2 regions of the Rhizobium sp. KDH_Rht_773_N genome follow, and region 1 is predicted to be linked to the other one. Evidence: predicted binding sites of a transcription regulator. Region 1 holds the regulator's gene; the other holds the start of a gene.

Region 1 (5,831 bases):
CCATCTCAACGATTTTGCCTTCAGCGCCTATTTCGACCGCATTGGCGCCAACGGCTTCTTCTATGGGGCGCCGAAAAAGGTGGCGGAACAGTCGGAGCAGGCAGGCTCGCTCGATGAGGCCGTCCTGGAGTGGCTCTATCGCCTGAGAAGCGGCATCGGCGATCGGATCCGCTCCACCCTGCCCGGCGACACCGGGGCCTTTGCCGCCTCCCTTGTCACCGACGAGAGACGCGCGATCTCGGATGAAACGACGGAAGCGTTGCGGCAATCCGGCCTTGCCCACATTATCGCAATCTCCGGCCTCAATATGGCGCTCTCCGCCGGCATCTTCTTCGTCGGCCTGCGTGTCGTCCTCAGCCTGTTTCCCGGCATTGCCCAGGCGTGGCCGACCAAGAAGATCGCGGCCGCCGGCGCGCTCGCTGCGGTAACCGCCTACTATCTGATCTCGGGTTTTGCCGTCTCCGCCGAACGCGCCTTCATCATGATGGCGATCATGCTGGTCGCCGTCTTCTTCGACCGGCCATCGATCAGCCTTAGAAACGTGGCGCTGTCCGCTCTCGTGATCCTCGCTGTCTCGCCATCGGAAGTGCTGGGACCAAGCTTCCAGATGTCCTTTGCCGCCACGCTCGCACTTGTCGCCGGCTACGATCTCTGGAAGCGGCGGCCGATGCGTGAGAACGCTCTTGCCAGGCTGCCGATCATGAAGCCGATCTCCATGGTTGGCAGCTTCTTCGGCGGCGTTTTCCTGACGTCGCTGATCGGCGGCTTCTCGACGGCACTGTTTTCGATCGAGCATTTCCACCGCCTGACGGCCTATGGCCTGCCGGCAAATCTTGCGGCCATGCCGGTCATTTCCTTCATCGTCATGCCGGCGGGCATGCTGGCAATGCTGCTGATGCCCTTCGGCCTGGACGGCTGGCTGTGGCAGGTGGCAGGCTTCGGGCTCGATCTGGTGATCACGATCGCCAAGGCGATCGCGGGGTGGGGCGGCAATATAGATATCGGCCGCTTGCCCGGCTGGTATTTCCCGACAGCCGTCTCCGGCTTTCTGCTGCTGACGCTGCTCAGAACGGGGCTGCGGCACATGGGAACAGCAATTGTCGCGGTCTCCACGCTTGCTGTGGCCGTTCTCCCGTCCGGTGCGGCGCCCGATATCGCCATCTCAGAGGATGGCGGACTCGTTGCCATAGTCGATGGAGAGGCGATGGCTTCAAACCGTGAGAAGCCGCCCGCCTTCATCTTCGAACAATGGCAGCGGGCGCTTGCCCTCGAAGAGCACCGCAAGCCGGTAATGCTCCAAGCCGCCAAGGCGCCCGCCGCGCCTGACGGCAAACGGTTGCAGCTTTCGCCGGATCAGCAGAATGAAGCCAGAGAGGCGATGCGACAGGCAGCCGACACCGGCCCTCCCTCGCGTTTCTCCTGCCTGAAGGGCGCCTGGTGCAGCGTCGCGCTCGCCAACGGAAAGAGGCTGACCGTCGTCGACAATGCCGCCCATCTCGGGCCGGCCTGCGATACGGCCGATATTGTCGTGACCCCCGTCCGGCTGCGCTTCGACCGCTGCCGTTCCGGCGCGCTGCTCTTTACCGGCGAAACGTTGCGCAGGACAGGTTCCGTCGAACTTCGGTTCACAGCCGACGGAGTCGAGGCCACCACCGCATTCGACACGTTGCAGCGCCCCTGGATGCGTCACCGCGCCTATGACTGGCGAAGCAATACATTCGCGGACGCCGGCCTGTCACCGGTCAGTGATAGCGGCGAATGAGGCCGACGAGCTTGCCCTGAACCTTGACGCGATCCGGCGGGAAAATGCGGGTCTCGTAAGCCGGGTTTGCAGCCTCGAGCGCAATCGATGCGCCCTTGCGGCGGAAGCGCTTGAGCGTCGCTTCCTCGTCATCGACGAGTGCAACGACGATATCGCCGGGATTGGCCGTGCTGCCATTGCGGATGATGACCGTGTCGCCATCGAAAATGCCGGCTTCGATCATCGAATCGCCGCGAACTTCCAGCGCATAATGTTCGCCGGAGCCGAGCATATCGGTCGGAACCGTGATGTCATGCGTATTGTTCTGGATCGCCGAGATCGGCACGCCGGCGGCGATGCGCCCCATGACGGGAACGGAGACCGAATTGCCGTTGTCGGCGGCAGGTGCCGGCTTGGCCGAGGCGGGAGGCGCCACAGGCTGCGGCTTGCCGAGACTGCCCTCGATGACGCTCGGCGAAAAGCCGCGGCGGGGTTGCAGGCTCGGGCTGTAGGCTTCCGGCAGTTTGATGACTTCGAGCGCTCGCGCCCGGTTCGGAAGCCGGCGAATGAAGCCGCGTTCCTCGAGTGCCGTGATCAGCCGGTGAATACCGGATTTCGAGGCCAGATCCAGGGCGTCCTTCATCTCGTCGAAAGACGGCGGAACGCCTGACTCCTTCATCCTTTCGTGAATGAAAAGAAGGAGTTCCTGTTGTTTGCGCGTGAGCATGGCGTGTAACCCCAGTCTTGAAACAAATCCAGAACGGACACTATATGTTCCATATGTGTTCCGCAAGTGGCTAAATTTTCGTAAAACTTCTGTTCATTCTGTCGAGAATTTTATTTTTCGCGGCCCTTGCGCCTTCGCGCCCTTGCCTCGCAAGGCCTGCTGAAGCACATCTCCTTGTCATTGCTGGAGGGAACCCGATGCGCAAAGACAGGCTTCCGATCGATCATCTCGTCTTGCCGGTGACGGATATCGACCTTGCCCGCGAAAGGCTGGGCAAGCTGGGTTTCACGGTCGCGCCTGATGCCCGCCATCCCTTCGGCACGGAAAATGCCTGCGTGTTCTTTGCCGACAAAACCTATCTTGAGCCTTTGGGCGTCGCGAGCGTTGCGGAGAGCGAGCAGGCGGCGCGTCGCGGCAACGTCTTTGCCGCCCGTGACCAGGCATTCCGCTTCCGTTGCGGCGACGAGGGCCTTTCCGCGATTGCCTTCGCCACCGGCGATGCAAGGCGAGAACATGCCCGATTCGTCGAGGCCGGCATCAGCGCCGGTTCGCTGCTGCAGTTCGAGCGTCCGGTGAGAATGCCAGATGGCGCAGAAAGTGTTGCCGGCTTCCGGCTCGCCTTCGCCGCCGATCTCCGGGCGCCGGATTTCCTCCTCTTTGCCGTCGAGCGCGTGAACCCGTTGCCCGCCGATCGCGCCGTATTGGAAACGCATGCCAATGGTGTCACGGGTATTGCCGAAATTGCCCTGGCTGCGCCGGAGCCGAACGCCTTCGGTGTTTTCGTCCGATCGGTCGCGAGGGTCGTGTCAGCTGACGACACGGGCTTCGGGCTGCAGATTGCCACCGCCAATGCGAAGATCAGCCTGATGACGCCTGAAGGACTGGAGGCCTATTACGATCTGGTGACGCCCGATACCGATCGCGGCCTGCGTGGACGGGCAATCCTCTTTGCGGTCGGCGATCTGGCCGTGACAGAAGCGCATTTGGCTGCTAACGGGGTCACATACACACGCAAGGCCAACCGAATTCTGGTGAAGCCGGCGCCCGGGCAGGGCACGCTCTTCGCCTTCGAGGAAAGATCATGAGCACCAATACGAACTCCGTGGTGACGGTCGGCGAGGGCGCCGGCAAGGTTACTTTTTCCAATACCGGTCGCCTGTCGCTGATTGCCGGCGCTTGCGAACTGGAAAGCCGCGACCACGCGTTCATGGTTGCCGGTACCTTGAAGGAACTCTGCGCCAAGCTCGGCATCGGGCTCGTCTACAAGACGTCCTTCGACAAGGCGAACCGTTCCTCGCTGTCGAGCAAGCGCGGTGTGGGCCTTGAGAAGGGGTTGGAGGTCTTCGCCGACCTGAAAAAGGAACTCGGCATTCCGGTTCTGACGGACATCCATACGGAAGAACAATGCGCCGAGGTGGCCAAGGTCGTCGATGTCCTGCAGATACCGGCTTTCCTGTCCCGCCAGACGGATCTTCTGGTGGCCGCGGCAAGGACCGGCCGCGTCATCAACGTCAAGAAAGGCCAGTTCCTGGCCCCCTGGGACATGAAGAACGTGCTCGGCAAGCTGAACCAGAGCGGCAATCCAAACGTTCTTCTGTGCGAGCGCGGCGCCTCCTTCGGCTACAACACCCTGGTTTCCGACATGCGCTCGCTGCCGATCATGGCGGCAACCGGTGCGCCTGTCATCTTCGATGCCACACATTCGGTCCAGCAGCCCGGCGGGCAGGGGGAAACCTCGGGTGGCGAGCGGCAGTTCGTCGAGACGCTGGCGCGCGCAGCCGTTGCCGTCGGCGTTGCCGGCGTCTTTATCGAGACCCATCAGGATCCCGACAACGCGCCCTGCGACGGCCCGAACATGGTCTATCTCAAGGATATGCCGCGGCTTCTGGAAAAGCTGCTCGCTTTGGACGCGGTCGCCAAGGGCTGACAGTCAAAAGCCTGACATGATCGTGTTATAGCGACGGTCAGACATGCAGGACGAAGGTGTCGCAAAGTGCCATTGTAATTTGCGCACCTTCGATTAAGACGGTTTCAAACGATTTATCCACCCACCGAGCAGGAAAAAACCATGACTGCAATTACCGATATCATCGCCCGCGAGATTCTCGATAGCCGTGGCAATCCCACCGTCGAAGTCGATGTCTATCTCGAAGACGGCAGCATGGGCCGCGCGGCTGTTCCCTCGGGTGCTTCGACCGGCGCGCATGAAGCCGTCGAAGTGCGCGATGGCGGCAAGCGCTATCTCGGCAAGGGTGTCGAAAAGGCTGTCGAAGCCGCCAATACGGAAATCTTCGACGCGATCGGCGGCATCGATGCCGAAAACCAGATCCAGATCGACCAGATCATGATCGAACTCGACGGCACGCCGAACAAGTCGCGCCTCGGCGCCAACGCCATCCTCGGCGTTTCGCTCGCCGTTGCCAAGGCTGCCGCCCAGGCTGCCGGCCTGCCGCTCTATCGCTACGTCGGCGGCGCTTCCGCAAGCGTGCTGCCGGTTCCGATGATGAACATCATCAACGGCGGCGCCCATGCCGACAACCCGATCGATTTTCAGGAATTCATGATCCTGCCGGTGGGCGCGGATTCGATCCGCGAAGCCGTCCGCATGGGTTCGGAAGTCTTCCATACGCTGAAGAAGGAACTGGCTGCCCAGGGCCACAACACCAATGTCGGCGATGAAGGCGGTTTCGCGCCCGGCCTGAAAAGCGCTCCGGAAGCTCTCGACTTCATCATGAAGTCGGTCGAGAAAGCCGGCTACAAGCCGGGCGAGGACATCTATCTCGGCCTCGACTGCGCCTCGACGGAATTCTTCAAGGACGGCAAATATGTGCTGGAAGGCGAAGGCCGCACGCTGGAATCGGGCGCAATGGCCGAATACCTTGCCGAACTCGTCGCCAAGTATCCGATCATCTCCATCGAAGACGGCATGGCTGAAGACGATTGGGAAGGCTGGAAGACGCTGACGGACCTCGCCGGCAAGAAGTGCCAGCTCGTCGGCGACGACCTGTTCGTCACCAACTCGGCCCGCCTGCGCGACGGCATCCGCATGGGTGTTGCCAACTCGATCCTCGTCAAGGTCAATCAGATCGGCTCGCTGACGGAAACGCTCGACGCCGTCAACACCGCGCACAAGGCTGCCTACACCGCCGTCATGTCGCACCGCTCCGGCGAAACCGAAGATTCCACCATCGCCGATCTCGCGGTTGCCACCAACTGCGGCCAGATCAAGACCGGCTCGCTGTCGCGCTCGGATCGCCTTGCCAAGTACAACCAGCTGATCCGCATCGAAGAAGGCCTCGGCCCGCAGGCTCAGTATGCCGGCCGCTCCATCATTCGCGGCTAATACGATCTTATAAATCAGGC
Region 2 (5,831 bases), 1.4 Mb from region 1:
CATTTCCAGCTTGACCATGGCCTCGGCCATCGCCTTGGCGCCCACATGCATCAGGCGGTCGTGCAATTCGCCTGCCGTCATGTTCGGGCCGATCTCGACTTCGCGGGTCAGCGCCACATCGCCGGTATCGAGGCCCTTGTCCATTTTCATGACCATCATGCCGGTCTTTTCGTCGCCGGCCATGATCGCCCGCTGGATGGGGGCCGCGCCGCGCCAGCGCGGCAGCAGCGAGGCGTGGCCGTTATAGCAGCCGTAACGCGTGCCGGTCAGGATAGCCTCGGGCAGCAGCAGCCCGTAGGCGACGACGACGCCGACATCGGCGCCGAGCGCCCGGAACCGCTCACGCTCATCCGGATCCTTGAAATTGACCGGGGTAAAGACCGGCAGGCCAAGCAGTTCGGCCGCCTGATGCACGGGAGACTTCTGCAGGTCGAGGCCGCGCCGCCCGCCCGGCCGTGGCGGCTGGGTATAGACGGCGACGATCCGATGGCCGGCCTCGACGAGCAGGCGCAGCGTCGGGACGGAAAAGTCGGGCGTTCCCATGAACACGATACGAAGAGACATTCTATCTCGCCAATTGAGGATCAGCCGTCTTCAAACGGGTTTACGAGCCTGAGATCAAGCCCCTCGAATTCTTCCGCAGCGCCGCCGTCGGCCCGTTCAGAGCGCCTTGGATTTGGCCGCCTTGGTGAACTTCTTGATTACCATCTCACGCTTCAGCCGCGAGATATGATCGATGAAGAGCACGCCGTTCAGGTGATCGATCTCGTGCTGGAGACAGGTCGCGAGAAGCCCGTCGGCCTCGACGCTCTGTTCCTTGCCGTCGCGGTCCAGATAGTTGACCGTGACTTTGGCGGGGCGTTCGACCTCCGCATAATAGTCGGGAATGGACAGGCAGCCTTCCTCGTAGACGGAACGTTCGTCGGAGGAGCTGACGATCTCCGGATTGATGAAGACGAGCGGCTGCTTCTCCTCGCCTTCCTTCGAAAGATCGATGACGAGCATGCGGCGGGCAACGCCGATCTGGATCGCGGCAAGGCCGATGCCCGGCGCGTCATACATCGTCTCCAGCATGTCGTCGGACAGGCGCTGGAGATCGGCATCGACCCGCTCGATCGGCTTGGAAACCTGGCGGAGGACGGGATCGGGAAGAATGATGAGTGGCTTGATGGTCATGGCGTTCCCATAACGCATCTTTTCACACTAGGGAATCATCCGCCGGGCAGGGATTGCGGTTTTTTGCAGCCTGCCCAGGGATTTTGGGAGGATTATTCAGGCCGCGCGGCGAGCCGCACCGGTGGCGGGCCGGCTTTCGGCGCGGGCACGGAAACGCTGCAGCAGCTCGATGAGGTTCTCCACCTCGTCCTTCAGCCTGCGGGTCTCGGCCGACGTGCGCTCCACCATGCCGGAATTCTGCTGGGTGATGGTGTCCATGTTGCGGATCGCGACGCTGACCTCGTTCACGCCGGTCGCCTGATCGCGGGCGGCGGCGGCGATATCGGCAACGAAACTGTTGATGATATCGATGCGGCTGATCATGTCGCTCAGCGCCTCGCCGGTGCTGCTGACGATGTTGACGCCTTCGTTCACCTGCGTCGAGCTTTCGGAAATCAGGTTCTTGATCTCCTTGGCCGCATCTGCCGTGCGCTGGGCCAGCTGGCGGACTTCCTGCGCGACGACGGCAAAGCCCTTGCCGGCATCACCGGCGCGTGCCGCCTCGACGCCGGCATTGAGCGCCAGCAGGTTGGTCTGGAAGGCGATCTCATCGATGACGCCGATGATCTTGGCGATCTCGGTGGAGGACTTCTCGATGCCGGCCATCGCCGAAACGGCGCTGGTGACGAGTTCGCCGGAATTCTTGGCCTTCTCCTGCGTTTCGCGCACGGCGCCGGAGGCCTTCTCGGCATTGGCGGCGGTCTGGCTGACGCTGACGGAGAGCTGCTGCAGGGCGGCCGAGCTTTCCTCGACGCCGGCGGCCTGCTGGGCGGTGCGCAGGGCGAGATCGTCGCTGGCCTTGGAGATCACATCGGCGCCGCCGAGAATGTGGCTGGACGTGGTGCGCACGGAGGTGAAGGAATCGCGCAGCGCGCCGACGGCCCTGTTGTAATCCTCGGCCATCGCCTTGAAATCGCCGGGCAGGTCGGAGGGAAGCGTGGCTTCGAGATCGCCGCGCGACAGGGCTTCGAGGCCGCGGCGCAGATGTTCCAGCGCCAGCGCCTGATCGGCTGCCGCGCGGGCACGCTCCTCTTCCAGCACGCGGCGCTTTTCCTCGAGCGCATCGAGATAGACCGAGATCGAATAGTCCATGTCGAGCATCGCCGCCTTGATGACGGCGGTCAGCTTTTCGGCGAGCGCCTTTCCGTGCTGGCGCGCGAAGAGCGAGGGCCACTGCTTCTCCATCAGGCCGCGGACAAGCTCGGACATGACGAGCGCATAACCGCCGATATACCAGCGCGGCTCCAGGCCGATGCGGGCATGGGTGCGGCCGATGGCCGTGACGCCGTTCACATAGCTCTGGTCGAAATTGCCGCCGGACAGATTGCCCCAATGTTCCTGCTGGCGCTTCTTGGCGTGGCTCATATGGGCCTTGTCGGAAAAGAAGCCCGCGACGGCCGGCGTCTTGGCAAGCTTGCCGTAGAACTTGTCCAGGGCGCCTCCGAGCAGTTCCGAGATCGTCGGCCGCAACTCCCGCAGGTTCTTGCGTGCCTCATCGTCAAGCTCAATGAAGTCAAGGCGCTGCCTAAGGGCGTTATCGGTCTGTTGGGAAGTCATGGGGATCTCTTGTCTGGCGCGAATGCGGAGGGAAATTTCCACGCCAGATTTGGCGAATATGGTTTAGCAATCGTTAAGTGCGGCCGCTAATTTTTCTTCCGTTACAGCGAGGTAGCGCGACGGCCTGCAACAGGCCGTGGTGGATTGTTCACGGTTTGATCTGGATATCCGCGCAGTTTTTGTTATGGTGCGGCATGACCACGACAGCCGACTCACTCACCATTTCCCTGCCCATGCTGAGCCCGGGCGTGCTTGCGCTTGCCGGCGGAGCACTTGCCGTCATCATTCTCGCGACGATCGTGTTTGCGCTGCGCAATGCCGGCATTCGCCGCGAGGAGGCGGAAGAGGCCAATCTGCGCGCCGCCGAAAGCGACGCACGCATGGCCGAGCTTCTGAAAATCCAGGCGGAAATGCAGGGGCGCATTTCGACGATGGCGGAGGTTTTCGGCGCGCGGCAGGCCGAGCTCAACCAGGCGATCAACCAGCGGCTCGACGGCATGTCGCAGCGCATGAGCTCGACATTGACCGAGCAGACGAAATCGACGCATGACAACCTGCAGAAGCTGCAGGAGCGCCTGGCCGTCATCGATGCGGCCCAAAGCAATATTCAGACGCTCGCCAAGGATGTCGTCGGGCTGCAGGCGATCCTTTCCAACAAACAGACGCGCGGCGCCTTCGGCCAGTCCCGCATGGAAACGATCGTCGCCGACGGATTGCCGATGGGCGCCTATGCCTTCCAGCAGACGCTTTCGAACGGCTCGCGGCCGGACTGCACGATCCGGATGCCGAACGGCGCCCCGCCGCTGGTGATCGACGCCAAATTTCCGCTGGAGGCCTGGAATGCGATCCGCGACGCCGGCAGCGCCGATGCCGGCAAGCTTGCCGCCCAGCAATTCCGCCGCGACATGGACATCCACATCAAGGATATTTCCGACAAATACCTCATCCAGGGCGAAACGCAGGACACGGCCTTCCTCTTCGTTCCCTCGGAATCGATCTTCGCGGAAATCCACGAGAATTTCGAAGCGATCGTGCAGAAGGCGCACCGCGCGCGCGTCGTCATCGTTTCGCCTTCGCTGCTGATGCTGTCGATCCAGGTGATCCAGGCCGTATTGAAGGACCAGCGCATGCGGGCGCAAGCGCATGTCATTCAGGGCGAGGTCGCCCTTCTGATGGACGACCTTGGCCGGCTCGACGAGCGCGTGCGCAAACTGCAGGGCCATTTCTCGCAGACGCAGCGCGACGTGGACCAGATCATCACTTCGGCGGACAAGCTGACCAAGCGCGGCGCGAAGATCGAGGCGCTGGAATTCGAGGGCGGCGACGGCAGGCCGGCCCGCGAGAACGAGGCCCCGCCTAAATCCGTCGAAAGCCGGACCGGGTTGCTGAAGCTCAGGGTGGTTGACGAAGAGTGATCGCTTCGGCAGTGTCGCGGCCCGAAGCAAGGGACGACATTCCATGATTACAGTTTTCGGCTCCATCAACATGGACCTCATCGCGACCACCGAGCGCCTGCCGAAACCGGGCGAAACGGTTGCCGGCAACAGCTTTGCAACGGCGGCCGGCGGCAAGGGCGCCAATCAGGCGCTCGCCGCGCGGCGGGCAGGCCGCTATGTCCACATGGCGGGTGCTGTCGGCAAGGATGCCTTTGCCGAAGGCGCGCTCGAGCTTCTTGACGGGGCCGGCACCGATCTTTCCCGTGTCAGCCGCGTCGAGGGGCCGACAGGCACGGCTCTCATTCTGGTGGGCGGCGACGGCGAGAACATGATCGCCGTCATTCCGGGCGCGAACGGCAAGGTCAGCGGCGACAATGCCGAGGCAGCCGTCAACGCCATGGACCAAGGCGATATTCTCATGCTGCAACTCGAGGTTCCCGTCGAAGCGGTCGAGCGCGCGCTGGCCGCCTCCCGCGCCAGGGGCATTACCAGCATTCTCAATCTCGCGCCGCTTATCCCGGACGCACCGCGCCTCGGGCGGCTGGCCGATATCGTGATTGCCAACGAGACCGAATTCGAGCGGCTCGCGGGACAGGAGAACATGAGCGCCGGCGATCGCGAAGCGGCACTGGAGCGGCTGCACGCGCAGACAGGCCAGACCTTGATCGTCACGCTCGGCGGCGACGGTGTCATCGCGATTCGCGACGGCCAGATATCCCGCGCACAGGGCCTTGTCATCGAACCTGTCGATACTGTCGGCGCCGGCGATACGTTCTGCGGTTACTTCGCCGCGAGCCTCGACGAGGGACTGGATTTCGGCTCGGCCCTGCGCCGCGCCGCCGTCGCCGGCTCGCTTGCCTGCCTGAAACCGGGCGCGCAACCGTCTATCCCGCTCGCCGCCGAAGTCGCAGACAGAATATAATCCAGTCTAACCGCGAACAGTCCATGAAACACCACCCTTAGCTTTGGGGTGGTGTGCCGGTTTTGCTGCCGAAACATAGCAAATTTCATTCAAATTTAAGAGATTTCCGGCGATCATTCTTGAGATCGCCCTCGTCCATCTTCGAGGCGCCTCAACCCGTGGCTGTTCCATGACGGAACGTGTCTTACCCGCTGTGCCGAAGAATGGCCCTTCGGCGCGTCCCTGCCCGAGGAACACATGTTCATTTTCAGAATGAAATCGCTTGCGGCGAAACTGATTGTCATTACCGGTGCCGCCATCGCGCTGGTGCTTGTTGTTTCGAACCTTTTCCTCATCGACCAGACCCGCAGCCGCGTTCAGACCCTCACGCTGGACCAGGCCAATTCGGAAGCCAAGTCGATCGCCAACGAGATCGCTGCCAATGTGGGCGAGCTTGCGAGCGCAGCCCGCACCATGTCGGGTGTCGTCGGACGAGGACATGAGAGCAAGCTGCTCGACCGCAAGGGCATCATCAACATTCTGAAGGCCAATCTCGAACAGAACGCCTTCGCCTTCGGCAGCTGGTTCTGCGAGCAGCTTGGCGCCTTCGACGGCAAGACCACCGAGATCGCCAACAACAACGACGAGGGCACCAACAAGGTCGGCGCCTTCACGCCCTACTGGTCGAAGACCAAGACCGGCGACATCCAGTTCTCGACCTT

Evidence for each region. Region 1 encodes LexA, which represses DNA repair genes until DNA is damaged. Its sites were predicted from a motif close to TGTTCNNNNTGTGTTCNG; they were not measured.
Region 2: the regulator LexA is predicted to act here: its motif matches at 2,918-2,935, upstream of ACU8HS_RS07195 (DNA recombination protein RmuC).

What each region holds. Positions count from the first base shown of each region.
Region 1 is NZ_CM129525.1:31,165-36,995, reverse strand. Features, by position in the region: gene ACU8HS_RS00190 (ComEC/Rec2 family competence protein) at 1-1,762, shown strand, start outside; gene lexA (transcriptional repressor LexA) at 1,743-2,468, opposite strand; gene ACU8HS_RS00180 (VOC family protein) at 2,666-3,553, shown strand; gene kdsA (3-deoxy-8-phosphooctulonate synthase) at 3,550-4,395, shown strand; gene eno (phosphopyruvate hydratase) at 4,537-5,811, shown strand.
Region 2 is NZ_CM129525.1:1,403,645-1,409,475, forward strand. Features, by position in the region: gene fmt (methionyl-tRNA formyltransferase) at 1-564, opposite strand, end outside; gene def (peptide deformylase) at 661-1,176, opposite strand; gene ACU8HS_RS07190 (globin-coupled sensor protein) at 1,273-2,772, opposite strand; gene ACU8HS_RS07195 (DNA recombination protein RmuC) at 2,967-4,187, shown strand; gene ACU8HS_RS07200 (ribokinase) at 4,231-5,130, shown strand; gene ACU8HS_RS07205 (methyl-accepting chemotaxis protein) at 5,368-5,831, shown strand, end outside.